DNA from 2 places in the Gluconobacter sp. OJA genome. Region 1 is predicted to be linked to the other one. Evidence: riboswitches for the same ligand, from Rfam matches in the RefSeq annotation. Region 1 holds a riboswitch; the other holds the start of a gene.
What was found. A riboswitch is a leader RNA that binds a small molecule or an ion and turns the genes downstream of it on or off. The one in region 1 is predicted to bind cobalamin.
Positions count from the first base shown of each region.

Region 2: it holds a riboswitch for cobalamin, as region 1 does, so the genes downstream of both, metE (5-methyltetrahydropteroyltriglutamate--homocysteine S-methyltransferase) here and ABDK75_RS08205 (TonB-dependent siderophore receptor) in region 1, are expected to answer to the same signal.

Region 1 covers NZ_JBDIWI010000001.1:1,785,864-1,789,593, forward strand. The annotation lists gene ABDK75_RS08200 (ABC transporter ATP-binding protein) at 1-53, opposite strand, end outside; gene ABDK75_RS08205 (TonB-dependent siderophore receptor) at 56-2,281, opposite strand; cobalamin riboswitch at 2,372-2,574, opposite strand; gene ABDK75_RS08210 (fumarylacetoacetate hydrolase family protein) at 2,728-3,573, shown strand.
Region 2 covers NZ_JBDIWI010000002.1:361,397-365,126, forward strand. The annotation lists gene metF (methylenetetrahydrofolate reductase [NAD(P)H]) at 1-337, opposite strand, end outside; gene ABDK75_RS12130 (metalloregulator ArsR/SmtB family transcription factor) at 367-1,293, opposite strand; cobalamin riboswitch at 1,361-1,565, shown strand; gene metE (5-methyltetrahydropteroyltriglutamate--homocysteine S-methyltransferase) at 1,681-3,730, shown strand, end outside.

The sequences.
Region 1 (3,730 bases):
GAGACTATGCAGTCATACCCGGCACCATGTGTCTGAAGCACAACCTCAGGCACGATCAGAAACCGGCCTGAACACTGATCGAGAAGGACCGCGGCGCCCCCAACATCACTTCACTCGGATAACTGGTATCAGCCCACTGAATGAAGTGCTTGTTTCCCACATTGTCTACCCGGCCATAAACCGTCACGCCACGATAGGCGTGCCATGCCGCGAAAAGATTGACGAGCGCATAGTCTTTCAGACTCAAGGTGTTGGCATAATCGCCCTTGCGGGCAGATACGTAACGCATGCCAGCCCCCAGATCGACCGGCAAATCCGCAACCCGGGACCAGACACCCCACAGGTTGGCCGTTACAGCCGGAACGTTCGGAACCTCGTTCCCGGAGGCATTCACTGACGCTGAAGGATGGAATGATCCATAACGAGACCACGTATAGGCAACATTTCCCGACAGGCTCCAGTGTTTCCCCAGCGTGAGGTCTCCCTGCCATTCCAAACCCCGTGACTTCTGAACGCCCGCCGTTGCCACGCTGTCCACACCGGTAGCAACGAGAACTCGGGTACGGCGGATATCGTACAGAGACAGCGTAGAGGACAGGCGCCCTTTCCAGAAAGAACCCTTGGCGCCGATTTCTCCCTGCCTGGACTGACTCAGGCGTGAAAACTGGCCTTTATTAACCAGGAAGATATTGGAGCCCGGCGGATCTTCAGCCGTTGTGTACACGCCGTAAAGGCTGATGTTATCTGTCAGATCATAAACAGGGCCAATCCTGAAGTTGGCAGGATTGTAGTTCCCCTTAAAGCTGGTCGCAGGATTGAACGCACCGGACTGGCTATAATTCTGGCGGTCCAGTTTCAGCCAGTCATAGCGAAATCCACCCACTACACGCAGATTGTCCCTCACGGTCAGGACGTCTTCCATGAAGATACCTGCGTCCACCATGGTTGTGGGAGATTTCGTATACGGATATTCTCCCGCAAAACTCTCGACGGCCGTACTCTCAGGACTACTTAGAGAAACACTGTCCGCATATGTCGCATCCGGAAAACCACGGTTTCGGATGAGCCGCACATAATACGCGTCTCCACCGACGACCAGACGGTTCTTCATTCCGAAAACGTGGAAATCAAACTGGCCATCCAGCGTGTCACCAACCTGATGCTGGTTCATATAAACATAGAACCGATCCCGGCCGACCCGACCGGGTGCAATGGCATTTCCCGCTGCGTCCGTCTGCCCGGCTGAACCGATATAGCTGTAGGATTCAGCGTTATTCCAGTTGCGCTTGGCATAAAGGACATAGGTTTTATTGTGGAACGTCATGTTCTCCGTTGGCTGCCACGTCAGATGGAGCGTCGGAGTCAAATTAACCGAGCCAGCTTTTGCATCCTTGGCATTGTAATACCGCCAGAGCGATGACCGGCTTACGCCTAATCCCTTGGAAGACGACAGCAGGCCGCCTACGCCATCATGGACCTGAGCCAGCGGGATCAAAGGGGTTCCATAGTACGTCGATAAGCGATCTGTCAGATAGTCGACGCCAAAGCGAGCTGTAAACTTCTTCGAAGGGTGCCAGAGCAACGTTGTCGTGAAATCGTTGCTGTGTGGGTCTGCGCCAGCAACGTATCCATCAGACGAGGTACGACTGAAATCACTTCGAATGGCCAAAGTGTCAGTAATGGGAACCGAACCGCCCACGCCAGCATTCCACGTATTGAAACTGCCATAAGATACCAGCGCATTAGCATGCGGCCCATCAAACGCAGGGTCACGCGTTCGCATGTCCACAGTGCCGCCAACAGCGCCCTGCCCGTACAGAACAGACGACGGCCCCTTGAGAATCTGAACGCTCTCAAGATTAAAGCTGTTGAGCGGACGGTTCACCATCGTGGTCGGGCCATAATAAATTCCGTCCCTCAGGATCAAAACCTGATTTCCGCTGAAGCCACGCATCATCATCTGCGCCGGACTTCCTGGCGATCCACCGGAAGAAACACCCGGTGCACTGTCTGCGGCGTCTTCAGCGTGCGCATAACCTCGCTGTTCCATCACGCTGCGCTGAATCACATTGATCGTCGCAGGATTATGTTGAACCGTCAGCCCAAGCCTGCCCCCGATAACAGCACTATCCTTCAGCGGCTGCGCCCGACCGTGCGCCGTAATGTGTTCTTCTTTCGCTTTGGCTGCCGCCTTCCTGACGTCTTCTGTCTGGGCGAACGCAGGCTGAAAAACGGTCAATGCCGCGACGGGCAACACACCGACAAAACTGATTTTCCTCATGGATAACGCAAACTTCACTCAACAATGCGTCACTACGATGAGCAGGATAAACATCCTGCTGCGTCCGGTGCACCCCGCCCTTTCGCTTCGTCCATGACCATTTTCGATGGCAGGTCTCCTGGCTTGCGGATCATCGGCAGATCGCGAGCCTTCCCAAGGCTGACGCCCCAGTGGCCGGGTTCATAGAACCCATCGTGATCAGCCTCACCGCTCACAGTTGCGGGGGCAGCCGCAGCATTTCACTGCGTTCCCTTTTCATCCCCTTCCGGGGAACCATCATTGAGCAGGGGCATAACCGAAACTCCCATATAGTCAAACACGTATGTTATAACATATCAATAACTGAAGTTATCAATTTGAACAATGGAGGCCCCTCGATCCTTGGAAGAGAAAACAAAACATGCCTAATCTCATGCTTCCCCACTCTGGACGGAAAGTGTCGCAGGATGAAGCTCTGTCGTTTTGGTCCTTTGGATCAGGAAACACCCGGACTCATTGATGACACTGGCATGCTGCGAAGCCTCAAAGGGATTCTGCCTGATATTACGGCTGCCGACCTGTCTCCAGAGCAGCTTGACGCCTTACGAGCCATTAATCCGAACACTCTCCCTGTCGTTTCAGAAGCACCACGCTACGGTATTCCGTTCTCAGGTGCCGGAAAGTATATCTGCATTGGCCTGAACTATCGGGATCATGCCGAGGAAGCAGGCCTCCCCCTCCCCTCAGAGCCAATCGTCTTCATGAAAGCCATCTCTGCCCTGACGGGTCCGAGCGATGGTATTCTGGTCCCCCAACATGCCACCAAATTGGACTGGGAAGTCGAACTCGCAGTCATTATTGGCACAAAAGCGTCTTACGTCTCCCCGGAGAAGGCTTTGGAGCATGTTGCGGGATATTGTGTCGCCAATGATGTCTCTGAACGCTCATTTCAGATGCAGACAAGCCAGTGGGACAAAGGCAAAGGCTGCGATTCATTCGGGCCTTTGGGACCATGGCTTGTGACGACCGACGAAATCGCCGATCCGCAAGCACTCTCCATGCGGTTAGATGTCAACGGACGCCGGCGACAGACGGGACATACCTCCGGCATGATCTTTGACGTCCGCAGAATCATTTCACATGTCAGCAACTACATGACCCTGATGCCGGGCGATATTATTGCTACAGGCACACCTGCCGGCGTCGGAATGGGCATCAAGCCTCACCCAGTCTATCTCGAACCAGGGGATGTCGTAGAGCTGGAAATCGAAGGGCTTGGCATTCAAAGGCAGACCGTGAAGGCCAATTCTTAGCTGAATCGACAGGAAAACGTCTCTTACGGAGCGATTCTTGAAAAACAGTCGGTTTCATAATTATTTTTTTGTACGAATGACTTGCCCGCTCAACATCGCAGGAATGCTGCCTACAATGTAACAACTGCGAAGGTGCGTGAATTAAAGATTGAAGTTT
Region 2 (3,730 bases), on a different contig from region 1:
CCCCGGCTGACGGTGGCGGATCACCACGCAGGGCCACAATGTGCTTCACACCCGCGTCCCAGTACGCCTGCGCCACGGCATTGACGTCTTCTTTGGAGGCTCCCACGCAGGTCAGATGCCCAGCCATTGGCGCGCCAGTTTCCCGAACCATGCCTTTCAGGGTGGCCAGGGTGCGGTCCCGTGTTGACCCACCTGCCCCATACGTCACGGACATAAACTGCGGACCCAAAGCAGCTAGCGTTTTTGCGTTTTCCAGCAGTGTGGCGGCTGCCTTTTCCGACTTTGCAGGGAAAAATTCGAACGAAATTGCGGGCAGAGGCCCTGTCTGTGCGGGCATCACGCCAGCTCCTTATTCAATAATTCAGCTTAGTTGGGGCGTTGGCCGAGCCAGAGTTTCACGGTCAGCTCGCCTTCAAGAGCTACTGGCTCGGCGGGAACCAGACCGGCAGCGCGAAACCACGTCGCCATCTGCGCATCGGTAAATCCAAGCCGAACATGCGCATCCCGTGTGCGAAGTTCTTCCCGGCTATGGGAGGCAAAATCGATAATCAGTAAGCGACCGTTGGCATCCAGAATACGCGCGGCTTCCGCAATTACAGCAGCCGGATGCTGTGCATAATGCAGAACCTGATGCATGACTGCGACATCGGCTGAATGCTCCGGCAACGGAAGGGCCTGAAAGTCCCCCTGCCGCAGATCAGCCTGCTCCAGACCAGCTTCCGCAAGCTTGGTCCGCGCCAATCGCAGCATGGCAGGACTGCGATCAAACCCGATGACTGTTTGAGCGCCGGCCCCCAGCAGCTCCATCATGCGACCTGTTCCCGTGCCTATATCCACGAGCCGGCCGATCGGAGATGCTGAAAGCGTCTTTACGATCGCTGCTTCGACCTCCTGTTCGGACACATGCAAGGAACGCAATGCGTCCCATTCTGCCGCGTGGGTTTCAAACCAGTCTTCCGCCGCGAGCGCACGAACATCCCGAATGGCCTGCAAGCGAATACGATCCGCACGGATTTCCGCCGGTTCCCGCGCAGTCCATCGATCCAGCGCCATAAAGACAGGCTCCAGACGTTCCGGAATACCCAAAGTCAGAAAGACCCAACTTCCTTCCTTGCGGCGCTCAATTAATGCCGCATCTGCCAGGATCTTCACATGCCGTGACACGCGAGGCTGACTTTGCCCGAGCACCTGCGCCACCTCGCCGATGGACAGTTCCATCTCGCGCAGAAGGGCCAGAATCCGTAGACGCGTCATGTCTGCCAGTGCCTGGAAAATAATGAGGGCCTGTTCCATACGAATTTACATATAAGGAGTTCTTTATATGAGCAAGAGCTATTGACTCTTTTTCAGAACATGCGGCAGTCATAAGGCTTGTCATGGTTCCATGTCGGATGTTCACGCATCCGGCGTGGCTAAGAGGGAAGCCGGTGCAAATCCGGCGCTGCCCCCGCAACTGTCAGCGGCGAGTGCCGATTCCACAGAGGCCACTGGGCGAAAGTCCGGGAAGGCGGAATCAGCGCGGAGACCCGTAAGCCAGGAGACCTGCCACGGCACATAACATCCTCCGGCGGGGCGTTCCGGACGGGTCACGCATGTCTCCACGCCGCACATTTCCTGTTCGGGGCGTGAATGATCCTGCATGCCCTGCGAGCGCACTGCCACGAACCTGTCGAGGCTTTCATGACCGTCCGCGTCGCAACTTTGGGCTTTCCGCGTATCGGCACCCGCCGTGAACTGAAAACCGCTCTTGAACAGTACTGGGCGGGGAATTCTTCCGCCGATGATCTGCTTTCCACAGCCGCGTCCCTTCGGGCGTCAGCCTGGCAGCGCCAGAAAGACCTCGGCGCAGAGATCATCCCTTCCAACGATTTTTCGCTTTACGATCATGTGCTGGATACATCCGCAATGGTCGGTGCTGTTCCCGCCATTTACGGCAACGTGCAGGGCAAGGTGGACTTGGGAACCTACTTCGCCATGGCGCGCGGCTCCCAGACGACATCCGAAGAGTGTGGCTGCGGTCATGCTCATGACACCCCTGCCGCCGAAATGACCAAGTGGTTTGACACGAACTACCATTACCTTGTTCCGCAATTCGCAGCAGACCAGACGTTCCGCCTCGCCTCCACAAAAGCGGTGGACGAATATCGGGAAGCCAAGGCGCTTGGGATTGAGACACGCCCTGTTCTGCTCGGCCCTGTCAGTTTCCTGCTTCTGGGAAAATGTGACGGCCCGGCGTTTGATCGCCTTGATCTGCTCCCTGCCTTGCTGCCCGTTTATGAACGGGTTCTAAACGCCCTCCGAGCAGAAGGCGCAGATTGGGTTCAGATTGACGAGCCCTGCCTTGTTCTGGATCTGCCGGGAAATGCTGCCGCAGTTTTTAAGACGACCTACAACACTCTGACAGCCGCTGTTCCAGACCTCAAACTGATGCTCGCCACATACTTCGGCGCGCTCGGAGACAATCAGGGCATCGCCCTCAGCCTGCCAGTTCACGGGCTGCATGTGGACCTTGTCCGCGCTCCCGAACAACTTGCATCTATTCTGGAGAAAGCACGGCCAGACCTGCTGCTGTCTCTCGGCGTAGTGGATGGGCGGAATATCTGGAAGGCCGATCTGAACGCGCTTCTGGACCATCTTGAACCGCTGGCGCGCCAGCGTGACCTGATCCTTGCTCCGTCCTGCTCTCTCCTCCACACACCCATTGACCTGGAACGGGAGACAGATCTGGACGCGGATGTAAAATCCTGGCTCGCATTCGCCGTTCAAAAAATCGAGGAGTTGCACACACTGGCGCGCGCCCTGAATGAAGGCCGGGGCGTTGTGCAAACCATTTTAGCCGAAAATGCTGCGGCTCTTCAGGCGCGTCACTCTTCCACGAAAATCAACAATCCTGCCGTTCAGACACGCTCTGCGGATCGCAATCCAGCTCTCGCCCAGCGCCATTCACCCTTCCCCGCGCGCCGTCCGTTGCAACAGGCCAGCCTCAGGCTGCCTCTATATCCAACCACAACCATCGGTTCTTTCCCCCAGACAACTGAAGTCCGCAAAGCCCGTGCGGATCATACACGAGGAGAGCTCTCTTCCGAGGCTTACGAAGCCTTCCTGCGGGAAGAAACCGCCCGGACCATCTGCTGGCAGGAAGAGATTGATCTTGATGTGCTGGTGCATGGCGAGTTTGAGCGCAATGACATGGTGCAGTATTTCGGGGAGCAGCTTTCCGGCTTTGCGTTCACGAAGCACGCCTGGGTTCAGTCCTACGGGTCCCGCTATGTCCGGCCGCCCATCATTTTCGGGGATGTGTCACGCCCAAAAGCCATGACGGTTGAATGGTGGGAATACGCCCAATCCATCACCAAACGCCCGATGAAAGGTATGCTGACGGGGCCTGTCACGATCCTGAACTGGTCTTTCGTGCGAGACGATCAACCGCGTGCGGAAACATGCCGACAGATCGCTTTCGCGATCCGGGATGAAGTGTGCGATCTGGAAAAAGCCGGGTGCGGCATCATCCAGATTGATGAAGCCGCCTTGCGTGAAGGCCTGCCGCTCCGTCGCGCAGACTGGCAATCCTATCTGGACTGGGCCGTGGAGAGCTTCCGCATTTCAGCCTCGGGTGTGCAGGACGCCACACAGATCCACACCCATATGTGCTACTCGGAATTCAACGATATCATTGCCGCCATTGGCGCAATGGATGCGGATGTGATTTCGATTGAAACCGCCCGCTCCC